2 regions of the Enterococcus sp. AAFC-DPL-5146 genome follow, and region 2 is predicted to be linked to the other one. Evidence: predicted binding sites of a transcription regulator. Region 2 holds the regulator's gene; the other holds the start of a gene.

Region 1 (9,156 bases), 190 kb from region 2:
GCTATAAATCTTGATTTTCATGTAAAGAAAATCATTATCTTTTCTGTAAAAAAAGTGACCATTCTAGGTTAACATCGTGTAGTCACTTTGTCAAATCACTGGCATAAGGAAAGAAGAGCAATCAAAACCAAAATTGTTTTGATTGCTCTTTCTTTTATGAGTTAGGGTAGAAAAAATTCTGAACACGCTGTAATGTTGATTCGTGACCAACAAAATAAATCGTATCTCCAGCAGTAAGTTTAGCGTATGGTCCAGGAGAGACAAGTAATTCATCTCCATGTTTGATGGCAATCAATGTGGCAGAAGTGCTTTGCCATAAATTTAATTCACTGATGGTCATCTCCAAATGAGAGGCGTCATTCGTTAATGTAAATGTAACTGGATTTAGTGGATTGAAAGAGTCAAATCGCTTTGTCTGATCAACAAGTTTATCTAATATTTCTGAGAAGTGACTTAATTCTTCTTTTTGTTTTTGCACACTTCCGATAAGATCTTCTTTTAAATCGTGAATCGATTGAACATCTTGATATTGATCGACGAAAAGCTTAGCGTTTTCCATTGAGTGAACATAAAATCCGCTGCCATGTTTCGCTTGGACGATTTCTAAATCAACTAAGACGCTGATAGCTTTACGAGCAGTTTCAGGAGAAACGCTGTATTTATTAGCGAGAGTTGAGCGTGCATGTATTTTATCACCAACGATAAATGTTTGATCGGCAATTTTTGCTGCTACATCAACAGCTATCTGTTGATATTTAGGTTTCGTCACATTCATGCGTTTTGAAGTCATGTTTGTCCACCTTTCGTCAATTATTTTCTTCTAGTTCTTCAAGTTCTAAACTAAGATCTTCCCATTCTGTTAGCAATTGTTCTTGCTGTTTACGCTGCGTTTCTAATTCTTCGTTTAAAGACATGAGTTTTACGTGGTCATCGACTAATGACGGATCGCTCATTGATTGCTCTAATTGATCGATTGTTGTGTCTAAAGTAGCCAAATTTTCTTCGATTTGGGTAATTTTTCGAGTCAAGTTACGTAGAATTTTTTGTTGTTCTTTATTTTGATAGAAGTCATTTTTAGGCTTTGCTGTTTCAGCTTGTGTTCCAGAAGACTTTTCTGCTAATAGCTGAGCTAATTCTTCTTCTTCTTTTTTCTTTTCTAGGTAGTAATCATAATCACCTAAATAAAGTTTACTGCCGGTTTCAGAAAGTTCAATTACTTTAGTAGCGATTCGATTAATGAAATAACGGTCATGTGAAACAAATAAAAGGGTTCCTTCATAATCAATCAAAGCATTTTCCAGCACTTCTTTATTGTCAATGTCCAAATGGTTGGTAGGTTCATCAAGAATTAAAAAGTTTTCTTTATCCATGGATAGTTTTGCAAGAGCCACACGAGCTTTTTCTCCACCACTCAAAAGAGGAATAGTCTTTTCTACATCATTTCCACTAAACAAAAAGCTACCTAAAATATTGCGAATATCTTTTTCAGGTGTAGTTGGGTGTTCATCCCAAAGTTCTGCCAAAACAGTTTTAGTACCGTGAAGATTAGCTTGTTCTTGATCGTAGTAGCCAATCTGAACGTTTGTACCAATGTTAGCTTTTCCTTTAATGAAGGGAATTGTCCCAATAATCGATTTTAGTAGCGTTGATTTTCCAATTCCATTTGGTCCGACTAAAGCAATAGCTTCTTGTCGGCGAATATCTAAAGAAACAGGCTCCGATAATATACGAGAATCGTAGCCGATAGCTGCATCTTCAACTTGCAAAACAACATTTCCAGAAATTTTTTCAATAGCAAATAGGAAATTAGCAGATTTTTCGTCCCCTTGAGGTCGATCCAAACGTTCCATTTTTTCTAATGTTTTTCTGCGACTTTGTGCTCGTTTGGTTGTGGATGCTCTAACTAAGTTTCGTGCAACAAAATCTTCTAGTTTGTTAATCTCAGTTTGTTGTTTTTCATAGGCTTTCCATTCACTTGTTAGCTGTTCTGCTTTTAATTCTAAATATTTAGAGTAATTGCCTTTATAATAACGCATTTTATGGCGACTGATTTCGTAAACTTCTGTTACTACTTTATCAAGAAAGTAGCGATCATGAGAGACGATCAAAAGGGCGCCAGAGTAACTAGGTAAATAATTTTCCAGCCATGAAAGGGTGTCGATATCTAAATGGTTAGTAGGCTCATCAAGAATCAGAATATCCGGTTTTTGTAGCAACATACGTGCTAGAGCCAAACGGGTCTTTTGTCCACCAGAAAGTGTGCTGATATTTTTGACATAAAAGTCCTCTTTGAAGCCAAATCCATGCAAGACAGAGCGAATTTCATTTTCGTAACCATAGCCATTTTTTTCTGAAAATTCATGTTGGAGACGGTCATACTCCTTCATAACGGATTCATAATTAGAAGCTTCAGGCAACAATTCACTGATAATTTGCTCCAATTCACGCATTCGTTTTTCCATTGTGATAACTTCTTCAAAGGCTTCCAACATTTCGTCCCAAACGGTTTTATCAGAATCTAGTCCAGTATCTTGAGCTAAATAGCCTAGACTAGCAGTTTTATTTTTAGCAATCGTTCCAGCGTCAGGCGCGTCAATTCCTGCGATTATTTTTAAAAGAGTAGATTTACCGGCACCATTACGGCCAACTAAAGCGATCCGGCTATTTGTGCTAATCTCCATTTGTATGTTTTCAAACAAAGTATCTGCGCCGAAATAACGGGCAATCTGGTTTGCTTGGAGTAAAATCATGGGGCATCCTCATTTCTAGTTGAATACTTTTAGTTTAGCATAAATTGACTGAAAATAGCACCTATACTACAGATAGACTCAAAATTTATTTGAATAATAAAAAAGATTTGAAAATTATTTCTTTTCGTGAGCTGTAATATTGCTTTTTATCTAGAACACCTGATATTATGAGAAGTGGATATTTGTCTATATTTAGAGTATTGGAGGTACGATTGTGAAAGACCAAATTATTCCAAAAGCAACGGCAAGACGCCTTCCCCTATATTATCGTTATTTGAGAATTCTGCATGATGCAGGCAAAAATAAAGTTTCTTCTACTGAACTAAGTGAAGCTGTACAAGTAGACAGCGCAACGATTCGACGAGATTTTTCTTATTTCGGAGAATTAGGTAAGCGCGGGTATGGTTACGATGTAGAGAACTTAATGAACTTCTTTGCAAAAACATTGAACGATGATGAACTAACAAATGTAGCCTTAATCGGTGTAGGTAACTTAGGAAGTGCCTTACTGAAGTATAAATTTCATCAAAGTAATAGTATTCGTGTCAGTTGTGCATTTGATGTTAATGATGACATTGTTGGCAGAATTGTCGATGGTATTCCAGTTTATCCAATGACAGATATGATGGAACAGATTCGTATACAACAAATTGAAGTTGCAATTTTGACTTTACCAGCGAGAAAAGCGCAAGAAGTTGTCAGTCAGCTTGCAGATGCTGGTGTTAAAGGTATTTTAAACTTTACTGCAGCTCGCTTAGTAGCGCCGCCGGAAGTTTTAATTCAAAATGTAGATTTGACAAATGAACTGCAAACATTGATTTACTTCTTGCATCATGACAGCGAACTAGCTGATACTGACATCGAAGAAGAAAAAGAATAATTAAAAAGCCCCTGTGATAGCACTTTTTTCTAAAATGCAATCACAGGGGCTTTATACTATTTTCTATTTAGGTAATTCAATATTTCCAAAATGCAATGCAAGTTGAGCGATCACAACAAGTGTATTCATTCCACAATGGGCAATGATAGAAGTCCAAATCTTTCCAGTCATTTTATATAATAGAGCAAAAAAGAAGCCCATGAAAAAATAAACAAAGAAATGCCCGTCCATGTGAATCAAGGAAAAGAGAGAAGAGCTGATAATAGCTGAAATCCAAAAACCAGTATAGGGTTCAGTCAAACCAATCAACGAACGACGAAAAACAAATTCTTCCATAATTGGCCCGCCAATAGTTGTTGCTAAGATGAACAGAGGATTGGATAAAATAATAGTAATAATATTTTGCGTATTTTCTGAATTAGGTTTAACGCCAGTGATTGCTGTTTCAATACCAAAGACAATTGCTTGAATGATCATCGCAATGAAAATCCCACTGATACCTAGTAATAACATAAATACAGGAGAAGTCAGCTTCGTGTCTCTTTCTACCATAGTAACAGCAGATTCTTTATTTTTAAGATAAAGCCAAATCATTAGAGTTGCACCGATAATATAGGTGAACGTTGTGCCGCCAATTACTACATTTGGTGAAAAGGGGCTAAAGATAAAAGGGGACAAAAAGACGAGTCCATATAATAAGATTGTTGTAATGCTTAATTTTTTAATAGACAGATTGGTAGTCATATAGACAGAAAACTCCTTCCAATAATTTGTAGAATATAAAAAGTATACCATAGCTTACGTTTATTGGAACTGACTATTCTTAAAATATCCGCCAATTATTTATGATTATTGCGATAGCCTAACAATAGAAAGATAAAAACAAAGAAGAAAGCTGCTTCCCACAAAGTAGTCGTCCAATCAAAGCGTTTGTTTACACCAAAAAAGAAGTTACCAATATTAGCAATAATTAAATAAAGCCCAGTTGCCATCAAAGCTGCTGTGATTCGTTGTTTCATTTTAATCGCCTCTCTTTCTTTTCATTTATTTTATCATGAAATCGATAAGAGAGAGGAAGTGGACCATCAACTTTTAAAGAAACTTGATGTCTTTATTTTTTGAACTGATTTTCAGATTGTTTCCGTTCCTTTAATGTAGTAACAATTATTTTATAAAATTGGTCAAAAGACTTGCAAAATGAAGGCGAAATGAGTATTATAAATAGTGTGAGTTAGCACTCGGTAGACAAGAGTGCTAAAAATGAAATTAATTTTTTATGGAGGGATTTATTGTGTTAAAACCATTAAGCGATCGCGTCGTTATTGAAGTCGCGAAAGAAGAAGAAAAAACAGTCGGAGGCATCGTCTTAGCTTCAGCTGCTCAAGAAAAGCCTCAAACAGGTAAAGTTATCGCAGTCGGTGAAGGCCGTGTTTTAGAGAACGGTACAAAAGTTCCTGCCGATGTAAAAGAAGGCGATACAGTGATGTTTGAAAAATACTCTGGTACAGAAGTAAAATACGAAGGAAATGACTACTTGATCGTTTCTGGAAAAGACATCATTGCGATTGTTGAATAATTCATTATCAAGCAGAAACAAATCATTTAAATAGAAAAATAAACTTTTGAGGTGAAGGAATTATGGCAAAAGAAATCAAATTTGCAGAAGATGCACGTGCAGCAATGCTTCGTGGAGTAGATATTTTAGCGGATACAGTAAAAGTAACATTAGGTCCTAAAGGCCGTAACGTTGTTTTAGAAAAATCATTTGGCTCTCCGTTAATCACAAACGACGGTGTAACAATCGCAAAAGAAATCGAATTAGAAGATCACTTTGAAAACATGGGAGCTAAATTAGTTTCAGAAGTTGCGTCTAAAACTAATGATATCGCTGGAGATGGAACAACAACTGCTACAGTATTGACGCAAGCAATCGTACGTGAAGGCTTGAAAAACGTAACAGCTGGTGCTAATCCATTAGGTATCCGTCGTGGTATCGAACTAGCAACAAAAACAGCCGTTGAAGAATTACACAATATCTCAACTGTGGTTGATTCTAAAGAAGCAATTGCACAAGTAGCAGCTGTATCTTCTGGTTCAGATCGTGTAGGACAATTGATTGCTGATGCAATGGAAAAAGTTGGTAACGATGGTGTTATCACGATTGAAGAATCAAAAGGAATCGAAACAGAATTAGACGTGGTTGAAGGAATGCAATTTGACCGTGGTTACTTATCACAATATATGGTAACAGATAACGATAAGATGGAAGCAGTTTTAGAAAATCCATATATCTTAATTACGGATAAGAAAATCTCTAACATCCAAGACATCTTGCCTTTGTTAGAGCAAATTTTACAACAAAGTCGTCCATTATTAATCATTGCTGATGATGTAGATGGAGAAGCTTTACCAACATTAGTTTTAAATAAAATTCGTGGAACATTTAATGTAGTAGCTGTTAAAGCTCCTGGTTTTGGTGATCGTCGTAAAGCAATGCTTGAAGATATCGCTATTTTAACCGGTGGAACAGTGATTACGGATGATTTAGGGCTTGAATTAAAAGATACTGCAATTGAGAATCTTGGTAATGCAAGCAAAGTTGTTGTTGATAAAGACAACACAACAATCGTTGAAGGGGCTGGCGAAAAAGTATCTATTGATGCTCGAGTTCAGTTATTGAAAAACCAAATTGCAGAAACAACTTCTGATTTTGACCGTGAAAAATTACAAGAACGTTTAGCGAAATTAGCTGGCGGTGTAGCGGTAGTTAAAGTTGGTGCTGCTACGGAAACAGAATTAAAAGAATTAAAATTACGTATTGAAGATGCTTTAAATGCAACTCGTGCGGCTGTTGAAGAAGGTATGGTATCTGGTGGAGGTACAGCGCTAGTGAATGTGATTGGCAAAGTAACTGCTTTAGATACAGAAGGCGATGTTGCAACAGGTGTGAAAATTGTTGTTCGTGCCTTAGAAGAACCAATTCGTCAAATTGCTGAAAATGCTGGATATGAAGGCTCAGTAATAGTTGATAAATTAAAAAACATTGATTTAGGTATTGGCTTTAATGCTGCAAATGGTGAATGGGTAAACATGGTAGAAGCAGGAATCGTTGACCCAACTAAAGTAACACGTTCAGCTTTACAAAATGCTGCATCAGTTGCTGCGTTATTATTAACAACAGAAGCTGTTGTTGCAGATAAACCAGAGCCAGCAGGAGCTTCAATGCCTCCAATGGACCCTTCAATGGGAATGGGCGGCATGATGTAAGAATGAATGAAGAACCTTGATATTTCAAGGTTCTTTTTTTTGTTCTCAGCATTATAATAATCAAAATAGTAAACAGTGGAAGTGAATTATAGAAAGTTACAGTATAGATGGAATTTATTTTTTACAATCTTGTTATAACAAGATTCGTTTAATTAAATACAAGTTTTAACGAATATATTTTATAGAGATCAATGATTTTTTAAATATAAAATACATAAAAAATACATAAATTTAATATTTTTGTTTATTTTATACGACATATTGGTTATAATAAATTTATAACGAAAAGGAGGAATTTTTAGTGAAGAAGATTAGTTTGTTGTTATTTGTTTTATGTATAGGGATGTTTTTTCCACTTAGAGCCAATGCAACTGAGGGATTAACAAAAGAACAAGAAAATTTTATTAATGAATTCAATAAAAATAACCCTGTTGTTAAAGACGAAGAGATTAAACGAGACAAATTTGAGTTTCCAAAAGAATTTGAAAGAAACGCTAGGAAATATAAGAATGATTTACCCGAAACGTTTAATTTCGATGGTAAATTAGGAACACCTATCAAACATCAAGGTCAATTAGGAATTTGCTGGGCATATGCATCAACTGGTTTAGTTGAACATGCAGCAGCTACTAAATTAGGAAAGAAGTATAAGTTTTCGGAAAGATATGTTGATTATATTTCAGCTAATAATGCAACAGGAACAGATGGCGAAAATCCTTATACAATTCATGGAAGCCGAAATATAGGAGATTGGGGGAATTGGTCAAGTACAATGCCATTATATACACAAGGTAGATTACCTGTTCTTACCCAAAATTTTGATAAAGGTTATTCAACTGATCCAATTAAAATTGAAGAATTAGGTAAAAATTCAGATTTAGATGTTGCTTCCTATGTAAAATTTTATGCTTCATCCAAGTCAACTAACGAGGAAAAAGAGAAAGTTGTTCAATTTATAAAAAAACTAATTAAAGAAAATGGTGCAGTTACCTATGAATATAATACAAACCTTCAAGAAAGTATTAATGAAGTAACTGGTGGAATTTATAATAGTTATGAAGGATTTCCAGGTACAAATCACTCAACGATTCTGGTAGGTTGGGACGATCATTATAATAAAGACAATTTTAAGAAGGAAAAACGTCCTAATAATAATGGTGCTTTTGTGATGAAGAATAGTTGGGGCACCCGATTCGGTAAGGAGGGGTATTACTATGTTTCCTATGAAGACATGTTTTTATTTGGTCGAAGTATAGGAGCAATTTCTGAAGTTTACGATGAAAAAAATTATGACAATAGCTATATTTCTCAAGTAGGTGAAACGAAATGGTGGTTTGAACGGTTAGAGAAGCCAACAGAATCAGTACTATTATCAAATGATTTTTCTGTTGATGCAAGTAAAGATGAGACAATTTTTGCAGTATCTATTAGAAGTGAGCAAGCTAATGCTCCATATGAAATCTATATCAATCCAAAGAACAATGAAAAAGCGACTTTGAAGGATTATGAGAAAGTTGCTTCAGGGGTAATGGAGAGTTCTGGGACGAAAAGAGTTACATTAAAAAAACCAATAAAGATTACAAGTGATGAAAGTATTTCTGTTGTTGTGAAATATAAATATAATCCTTCTTATAATAGCATAGATTATTATTATAGTTCCATGGATTACAAGAAGTACCCGTTTTTAAAAAAGGATATCCTTGGGTCTAATTATGCTAAATATTCTGATGAGGATGAAGTAAGTGGACGTCGTATTAGCTGGAAAACAAATGATGAAGGTAAAAACAAACCGGCTGCTTTCGATATTAATTTGTACACTACTAATAGTAAGGCTATGGGGAAATTTGGAACTTCTGAATGGAGATGGGATGAAGAATCTCAAACGTTAAGTTTTTATGGTGGTCAATTTCCAGAAGAGAAATCTATTGCTGAAGAAATTGAAAAAGACACTATTTTAAATAATAAAAAAATTAAAAAAATTCGATTTGCTACACCTGTAAAAGCTGGTGAAAGCTCTGAGGATTTGTTTGCTGAATTATATGATTTGGAAACAATCATTGGTTTAGAGAAATTAGACACAAGCAAAGTAACAACTATGAATTGCATGTTTATGGATGCTATATCTCTTAAAACAGTAGATATGAGTCAATTAAATATGAGTAATGTACGTAATATGGATTATATGTTCAGAGGAGCAGAAGGATTACAAAGTGTCAATTTAAATAATGAAACGATAAATAATGTAACAGATATGTTTGA
Region 2 (9,156 bases):
AATCACTTGTTGAAAGTAAAAAATCTAATATTGAAAGTAATTTAGATGCCATTGAAAAGGCAACTAGTCAACTTGAAAAAGAAAAAGAAAATCTTGTTGATAAACAAGCGGATTTGAATATTTTAAAAGCTGGGATAGACGCCGATACATCTGGTGCTGAAAATTCAAAAAATTCACTATTAAAACAACAACAAGAAGCACTAAAAGCTCAGCTTGCAAATGAAGCAAAAAAGAAAGAAGTAGAAAAAGCTGCTACATCTAAAGAATCAGAGAAACAATCTGCTCAAAACGAAAAAACGACGACTACAACCGATAGCACTAAAGAATCTAATTCAAATGAATCTCAAGAGACTGTCAATGATAACAATTCAAATAATCAAGAAATCACTAAACCATCTGAAAATCCTGGTAATCCAGTAACGCCGCCAGTTACTTCTGGTGATGCAACATTTCAAGCATTAAATGCTTTACGTGCGGCTCATGGATTGAATCCAGTAAGTTGGGATCCAGGACTTGCCGCTGCAGCAACTAGCAGAGCTTCAATCATGCAAGATTTCCAAGTGCCATCAGATCATTGGAATAGAGGAGATGAAGTGATTGCTTTCATGTTTGCTCCAGGAAATTCTGTAATTATGGCTTGGTATAATGAGACGAATATGTCATCTCCGTCTGGTACAGGTCATAGAGATTGGGAATTGAATCCTGGTATGTCTCGAGTTGGATTTGGCTATGTAGGAGACGTAATTGTGGGGCATTCTGCATAAAAATAGTAACATTTTCCGAAGAACATTTATTGATTTTTTTACTGTGAAGGCAAGAGAATCGGAAGAATTAAATTAATTGTTTAAAGCTTAGAGAGGATTTGCTCTAAGCTTTTTTTACTTTTTTAAAGTATTAAGCCAATATTATAAAGTTTAAACTATCGGATAAAATGCCTGTGAAAAATTGGACCAACTATTGATAAGCGGCGAACGAATCAATCAAAAAATAACGCATTCAACGGAAACCATATTAGCGATAAATGCGCCAATGGCACGAGCTTTTCCTGTTCCAATAGGAATGTGAATGGTCTTTTTAAGTTAGAAAGGAAATTAATCAACTCCTAAAATAGTTAATGAAACACATTTAATAGCTTAGTGAAGATTAACAGTAATTGTTTACATTTGACTAAGTCTGTTCGAAAGATAAATAAATTGAACTACTTCATTTTTTCATTTTTTTTACCCTTCTATGCTATAATAAACAAGTTAGTAATGTAAACGGAGGAAAACAATGGACGGTATTTTACCTTTATGGAAAGAAGCTGGCATGACAAGTCATGACTGTGTTTTTAAACTAAGGAAAATTTTACATACAAAAAAAATTGGTCACGGTGGTACATTAGATCCAGACGTATCTGGGGTTTTACCTATTTGTATCGGTAAAGGAACGAAAGTAATTGAATACATGGTTGATTCTGGCAAAACATACGAAGGAGAAATCACACTAGGTTTTTCTACGACAACAGAAGATGCAAGTGGAGAAATTGTTGAGAAGGTAAAGCTCTCTCAACCTTTTTCAACAGAAGAAATTGATGCAGCTATGAAGAAGATGACAGGGGAAATCACGCAAATTCCGCCGATGTTTTCAGCAGTTAAAGTTAATGGAAAACGATTATATGAATACGCTAGAAATGGCGAAGAAGTTGAACGGCCAGTTAGAAAAGCGATGATCTATTCTTTTCAAAGGACGAGTGAGCCTGTATTTGATGCAGAAAAAGGAACGCAAAGTTGGCGTTTTAAAGTGGAGTGTGGGAAAGGGACCTATGTTAGAACCTTATCTGTAGACACAGGAATAGCTCTAGGTGTGCCTGCTCATATGTCTGATTTAACGCGCACAGCAAGTGGTGGTTTAATTGCTGAACAATGTTTGACGTTAGAACAAGTCGCAGAAATAATGGCGAATAACGCTATTGATGAAACCTTATTGCCAATTGAAAGGGCTATTGAACAATTTCAACGAGTTGATCTAACAGATGGACTTTACCAAAAAGTGAAAAATGGTGTTCGTTTAACTCCTGCCGAACTTGGATTAAAAGAAATGCCTGATGATTTGTTAGCCTTGTTTTATAAAAATCAAGTTGTTAGTCTATATATGGCGCATCCAACCAAACCTAATGTATTAAAACCTAGCAAAGTGCTAAGAAATAATTAATAGAAAGAAGTTTTATCATGCAAGTTATTCCAATTAGACATCCCTATAATTTAGAACAAATTCCAACAGATGATGTTGTTATGGTACTAGGCTTTTTTGATGGTGTTCATCGCGGACATCAAACAGTAATTGAAACAGGTAAGAAATTAGCTGAAGAAAAAGGCGTGAAATTAGCCGTGATGACCTTTAATCAGCATCCATCAATCGTGTTCCAAAAGGTATTACCGGAGAATATGAAATATTTAAATAGCTTAGAACAAAAAGAACGGTTAATGCAAAAGCAAGGCGTAGATATTTTATATGTGATCGAATTTACTTCAGCTTTTGCTCATTTAGCGCCGCAAGAATTTGTAGATCAATATATTGTTGGCCTTCGTGCGGTTGCTGCTGTTTCAGGTTTCGATTATACTTATGGACCTAAAGAGATTGCAGATGTTGCTCATTTACCAGAATATGCCAAAGATCGTTTTGAGATTGTTACTGTGAATAAAGAAGAATTGGATGGTGAAAAAATCAGTTCAACACGGATTCGCGGGCTAATGGAGCAAGGGAAAATGGAAGAAGTTACTGAGCTGTTAGGCTATGTATACGAAATTGATGGAACCGTAGTTCATGGAGATGCCAGAGGACGTTTATTAGGTTTTCCTACGGCTAATATCAAAGTGAAAAGTACAGTTCGTCTGCCTAGAATTGGTGTTTACGCTGTAAAAATCCAAGTTGGAAACAAATGGTATGTTGGCATGGGGTCAATTGGACATAATGATACGTTTGGTGATGGTCGAGAATTGACTGTAGAAGTTTACATTTTAGATTTCCATCAAGATATCTACGGCGAGCAAGTAACAGTTCGCTGGAATCATTATCTACGCGATCAAGTGAAATTTGATGGTGCGGATAATTTAATTATTCAGTTAAAACAAGATGAAGTAGACACAGCAGCCTATTTTTCAGAAAGTGAGGGCTGATATGACTTCAGCTTATATTCATATCCCGTTTTGTGAACATATTTGTTATTATTGCGACTTCAATAAAGTCTTTTTAGAAGGCCAGCCGGTTGATGAATATATTCAAAGTCTTTTGACAGAAATACGCTTAACAAAAGAACAGTATCCAAGCAAAGATACTGAAACTATCTATATTGGCGGTGGAACACCAACTTCATTATCAGCCAAGCAATTAGCAGTTTTATTGAAAGGTGTACGAGAGTTACTACCATTTGATGCTAAAAATGAATTTACAGTAGAAGCAAATCCTGGCGACTTAACTCAAGAGAAGTTACATGTAATGAAGGAATATGGTGTAAATCGCTTATCAATGGGTGTGCAGACTTTTGATAATCAGCTATTGAAAAAAATCGGACGTAAGCACACAGCAGAAGATGTTTACGATACAATGAAATTTTTGGAAAAAGAAGATTTTATGAATGTAAGTATCGATTTGATCTATGCATTGCCTGGACAAACAATAGAAAGTTTCCGTGATACATTAACACGAGCGATTGAACTTGACTTGCCTCACTACTCTTTGTATTCATTGATTTTAGAAAATAAAACAATGTTTATGAATTGGGTTCGGCAAGGTCGTATACAGTTGCCGGATCAAGATGTGGAAGCGCAAATGTTTGAAGAAACAATTACAGCAATGGAAAAAGCTGGTCGTCATCAATATGAAGTGAGTAATTTTGCCTTAAAAGGGCAAGAAAGTAAACATAATTTAGTCTATTGGAATAATGAACATTATTACGGATTTGGCGCGGGAGCAAGTGGTTACTTAGGCCATACTCGTTACCGAAATCATGGCCCAATCCAACATTATTTAAAACCGCTAAGAGAAAACCAATTACCGACTGTTGAGACAGAGATTTTGACATTGAACAATCAAATGGAAGAAGAATTATTTTTAGGTTTGCGAAAAAAGAACGGTGTTTCGAAGCAACGATTTAATGAGAAGTTTGGGATTCCATTGGATGAAGTGTATAAAGAAACAATTCCAGATTTGGTTCAAAAAGGCTTGTTGCTAGAAAATGGCGATTATATCCAACTTTCTGAAAAGGGATTATTTGTCGGGAATGATGTATTTGAAGCGTTCCTTATTGATAAAGAATCCAGATCGAAATAGGTTTTTTACTTTGAATTTCTAGAACTGAACTAGGGCTAAACGCCTTTAGTTCAGTTCTTTTTCTGTTTTTAGCACTCGATAATAAAGAGTGCTAAAAAAGTTTGTTTTTCTCTTGACAATTAGGAAAGAACTTGATATATTAATAATTGTATTAGCACTTGAACGACATGAGTGCTAATGAAGGGTGGTAACTATGATAACTGAAAGACAAAAGAATATTTTGCGACTTATCATCCAAGAATACACAAACACAGGAACTCCTGTCGGATCAAAGAAATTGATGGAAGACGGAATTCAATCAAGTTCTGCAACGATTCGTAATGATATGAAAGCCTTAGAAGAGCATGGATTACTCCTAAAGACACATTCGTCTTCTGGTAGAATTCCTTCAATGGATGGCTATCGTTACTATGTAGATCATTTATTGAGTCCTGCTGAAATTGAACATGATGAGTTGGAAACAATCCGTCATTCATTAGGTAAAGAGTTTCATGAAATCAACGATATTATCGAACAATCGGCTGAAATTCTTTCTGATTTGACGAGTTATACTGCTTTTTCATTAGGTCCAGAAGTGAAAGAACGAAGATTGACAGGTTTTCGAATCGTTCCATTAAACGAACGCCAGATCATAGCGATTATTGTTACTGATAAAGGCAATGTAGAAAGCCAAGTATTTGCAATTCCAGCGTCAGTTACAAGCCAAGACTTGGAGAAAATGACGCAGATTATCAATGATAAACTTGTCGGACAACCATTGTTGACTGTTTATCATCGCTTACGAACAGAAATTCCGATGATTTTACATCGTTATTTTCAAACGCCAGATGGCATGATGAATTTATTCGATGCAATGTTGGGACATGCTTTTGAAGAGAAAGTTTTTGTCAGTGGTCGAATGAACTTATTAGACTTTGGTGTAGAAAATGACATCAATCAATTAAAATCTGTATACTCCTTTATGCAGAATACAGATGCAATTACACATTTGTTAACTACAGATGAAAGAACAGATACTCAAATCGCCATTCGAATCGGTTCAGAAATTGGGAACGATTTACTTGATAATATGAGCATGATTACAGCAACATACGAAGTAGTCGGTCATGGAAAAGGAACCATTGCTTTATTAGGACCTACGAGTATGCCGTATTCAAAAATGTTTGGTTTAGTGGATGTTTTCCGCCGCGAATTAGCTACAAAACTTGGAGCTTATTATCGGTACCTTGATGAATAAGTAAAAAGTTAAAATATAGAATTCTAATTAATTCTACGGAAATGAGAAGGGAAGTTGCCAGAGTGAGTAAGAAAGAAGAAACAAACGAAGAATTACAAGAAGAACACATGGAAGCAATTGATGATTCAGGAGTTTCTGAAACAGAAGCTGAAATGACAGAATTAGAAAATTCTCAAGCTGAGCTATCAGAAATGGAAGATAAATTTCTAAGAGCGCGAGCTGAGATTGCCAACATGAGCAATCGTTTTAAAAATGAACGTGAACTTCTTGTTAGATACCGTTCGCAAGACTTAGGTAAAAAATTATTACCTTCAATCGATAATCTAGAACGTGCGATGGCAATTGAAGTTGACGACGAACAAGGCGCAAGCTTGAAAAAAGGAATCTCAATGGTTCTTGAAGGTTTACAAGCGGCTTTGAAAGAAGAAGGTATCGAAGAAATCCCAACAATGGGTGAGGCTTTCGATCCTAATTTACATCAAGCAGTTCAAACGATTCCAGCGAATGAAGAAACACCTGCTGATACAATCGTTGAAGTCTTACAAAAAGGCTATAAATTACATGACCGCGTTTTAAGAGCAAGCATGGTTATCGTTGCTCAATAAGCAACACACAGAAATGTTTGCATCATATAAATTGAAAAAATTAAAATTAAAAAGTAGATAGGAGATCATTAATTATGAGTAAAATTATTGGTATTGACTTAGGAACAACAAACTCTGCAGTTGCAGTATTAGAAGGCGGAGAAGCAAAAATCATTGCAAACCCAGAAGGTAACCGTACAACACCTTCAGTAGTATCATTCAAAAATGGTGAAATACAAGTCGGTGAAGTTGCAAAACGTCAAGCAGTAACGAATCCACACACAATTTCATCAATCAAACGTCATATGGGTGAAGCGGGCTACAAAGTAGAAGCAGACGGCAAATCTTACACACCACAAGAAATTTCTGCAATGATCTTACAATATTTAAAAGGTTTTGCTGAAGAATACCTAGGTGAAAAAGTTGATAAAGCTGTTATCACAGTTCCAGCATACTTCAACGATGCGCAACGTCAAGCAACAAAAGACGCTGGTAAAATTGCTGGTTTAGAAGTAGAACGTATCGTTAACGAACCAACTGCTGCAGCATTAGCATATGGTTTAGATAAAACAGACAAAGACGAAAAAGTGTTAGTATTTGACCTTGGTGGTGGTACATTTGACGTATCAATCCTTGAATTAGGCGATGGCGTATTTGATGTATTATCAACTGCCGGAGACAACGAACTGGGTGGAGATGACTTTGATAATAAAATCATCGATCACATGGTAGCAGAATTCAAAAAAGAAAACGGTGTTGACTTATCTCAAGATAAAATGGCTGTTCAACGTTTGAAAGATGCTGCTGAAAAAGCGAAAAAAGATTTATCAGGTGTAACTTCAACACAAATCAGCTTACCGTTTATCACAGCAGGAGACGCTGGTCCATTACACTTAGAAATGAACTTAACTCGTGCGAAATTTGATGAATTAACTAGTGACTTAGTAGAACGTACTAAAATTCCTGTACGCCAAGCATTGAAAGATGCTGGTTTGAACCCATCTGAAATCGATGAAGTTATTTTAGTTGGTGGATCTACACGTATTCCAGCTGTAGTTGAAGCTGTTCGTAAAGAAACAAACAAAGAACCAAACAAATCAGTTAACCCTGATGAAGTAGTAGCAATGGGTGCTGCGATTCAAGGCGGCGTTATCACTGGTGATGTTAAGGATGTCGTATTACTAGACGTTACACCATTATCATTAGGTATCGAAACAATGGGCGGTGTGTTTACTAAATTGATCGATCGCAATACAACGATCCCAACAAGTAAATCACAAGTCTTCTCTACAGCGGCTGATAATCAACCAGCAGTAGATATTCACGTATTACAAGGTGAACGTCCAATGTCAGCAGATAACAAAACATTAGGTCGTTTCCAATTAACAGATATTCCAGCAGCTCCTCGTGGTGTGCCTCAAATCGAAGTAAGTTTTGATATTGATAAAAACGGTATTGTAAACGTTCGTGCGAAAGATTTAGGAACACAAAAAGAGCAAACAATTACAATCAAATCTTCTTCAGGTTTATCAGACGATGAAATCGAACGCATGGTAAAAGACGCTGAGTCCAATGCTGAAGCAGATAAAGCGCGTAAAGAAGAAGTTGACTTACGTAATGACGTTGATGCTTTGTTATTCACTGTTGATAAAACATTGAAAGAACTAGAAGGCAAAGTAGACGCAGACGAAGTGAAAAAAGCAGAAGATGCTCGTGATGAATTAAAAGCAGCTGTTGAAGCGAATGATATTGAACAAATGAAAGAAAAACGTGATTCATTAAACGAAATCGTTCAAAACTTAACAGTAAAACTTTATGAACAAGCAGCGCAACAACAAGCACAAGAAAATCCAGAAGCTGCACAAGGTGGAGCAGATGATGTTGTAGATGCTGACTTTGAAGAAGTTGAAGGCGACGATAAATAGTCATTGATCGTTAACAAGCTGGCAAAGACCAAAGTCATCGCTTTGGTCTTTGCCTATCTTTATTTGTAGAAGCATTTGAATGCTAAATTAAGTGCAGCTGTTTTTCTTTTACTTAATTTGTGGTATGATTACAACGATGTTTTTATATAAATAAATTGGCGTCGATCCTTTTTTAGAATAAATGGAATAATAGTTGGAGGGGAACTAATGGCTACGAAAAGAGATTATTATGAAGTCCTGGGTTTAGCAAAAGGAGCTTCAGATGATGAGATAAAAAAAGCTTACCGTAAGCTTTCAAAACAATTTCACCCAGATATCAATAAAGAATCAGATGCAGAAGAAAAATTCAAAGAAGTGTCTGAAGCATATGAAGTATTGAGCGATCCTCAGAAAAAAGCAGCTTACGATCAGTATGGTCATGCTGGCACCGATCCAAACTATGGCGGCGGAGCTGGTGGTTTCGGTGGCTTTGGCGGCGGTGGTTTTTCAAGCGGTGGTTTTGGCGGTTTTGAAGATATTTTTGATTCATTCTTTGGCGGCGGATCTCGAAGTGTTGACCCGACTGCTCCAAGACAAGGGGCTGATTTACAATATACAGTCAACCTTAAGTTTGAAGAAGCAATTTTCGGTGTAGAAAAAGAGATCAAGTATAATCGCGAAGATAATTGCGAAACGTGTGGAGGAAATGGTGCTAAACCAGGTACTCATCCTGAAACATGTCATAAGTGTCACGGATCTGGTTCAATCAATGTTGAACGTCAAACACCACTTGGACGTGTCATGAGCCGTCAAACCTGTGATGTTTGTCATGGAACTGGGAAAGAAATCAAAGAACCTTGTCCAACTTGTCATGGAACAGGTCATGAGAAAAAAGCGCATAAAGTGAAAATCAACGTTCCTGCCGGAGTTGAAGATGGACAACAAATGCGTTTGGCTAATCAAGGAGAAGCTGGATCAAATGGCGGACCATATGGTGATTTATATGTTGTATTTAGCGTAGAGCATAGTAATATTTTCGATCGCGAAGGTTCAGAAATTTATTATGACTTGCCATTAAGCTTTGTTCAAGCAGCCTTAGGTGATGAAGTGAAAGTACCAA

What was found. Region 2 encodes HrcA, which represses chaperone genes, less so after heat shock. Its sites were predicted from a motif close to TTAGCACTCNNNNNNNNNGAGTGCTAA; they were not measured.
Region 1: groES (co-chaperone GroES) is a predicted target of HrcA. The motif match lies at 4,862-4,888, and genes of this name have one in related genera.

What each region holds. Positions count from the first base shown of each region.
Region 1 is NZ_CM177103.1:2,007,120-2,016,275, reverse strand. Features, by position in the region: gene AC4BB2_RS09215 (GntR family transcriptional regulator) at 155-790, opposite strand; gene AC4BB2_RS09210 (ABC-F family ATP-binding cassette domain-containing protein) at 807-2,750, opposite strand; gene AC4BB2_RS09205 (redox-sensing transcriptional repressor Rex) at 2,965-3,630, shown strand; gene AC4BB2_RS09200 (CPBP family intramembrane glutamic endopeptidase) at 3,694-4,362, opposite strand; gene AC4BB2_RS09195 (hypothetical protein) at 4,470-4,649, opposite strand; gene groES (co-chaperone GroES) at 4,922-5,206, shown strand; gene groL (chaperonin GroEL) at 5,269-6,897, shown strand; gene AC4BB2_RS09180 (BspA family leucine-rich repeat surface protein) at 7,199-9,156, shown strand, end outside.
Region 2 is NZ_CM177103.1:1,821,920-1,831,075, reverse strand. Features, by position in the region: gene AC4BB2_RS08340 (coiled-coil domain-containing protein) at 1-764, shown strand, start outside; gene truB (tRNA pseudouridine(55) synthase TruB) at 1,273-2,193, shown strand; gene ribF (riboflavin biosynthesis protein RibF) at 2,211-3,158, shown strand; gene hemW (radical SAM family heme chaperone HemW) at 3,160-4,311, shown strand; gene hrcA (heat-inducible transcriptional repressor HrcA) at 4,505-5,548, shown strand; gene grpE (nucleotide exchange factor GrpE) at 5,611-6,153, shown strand; gene dnaK (molecular chaperone DnaK) at 6,228-8,057, shown strand; gene dnaJ (molecular chaperone DnaJ) at 8,265-9,156, shown strand, end outside.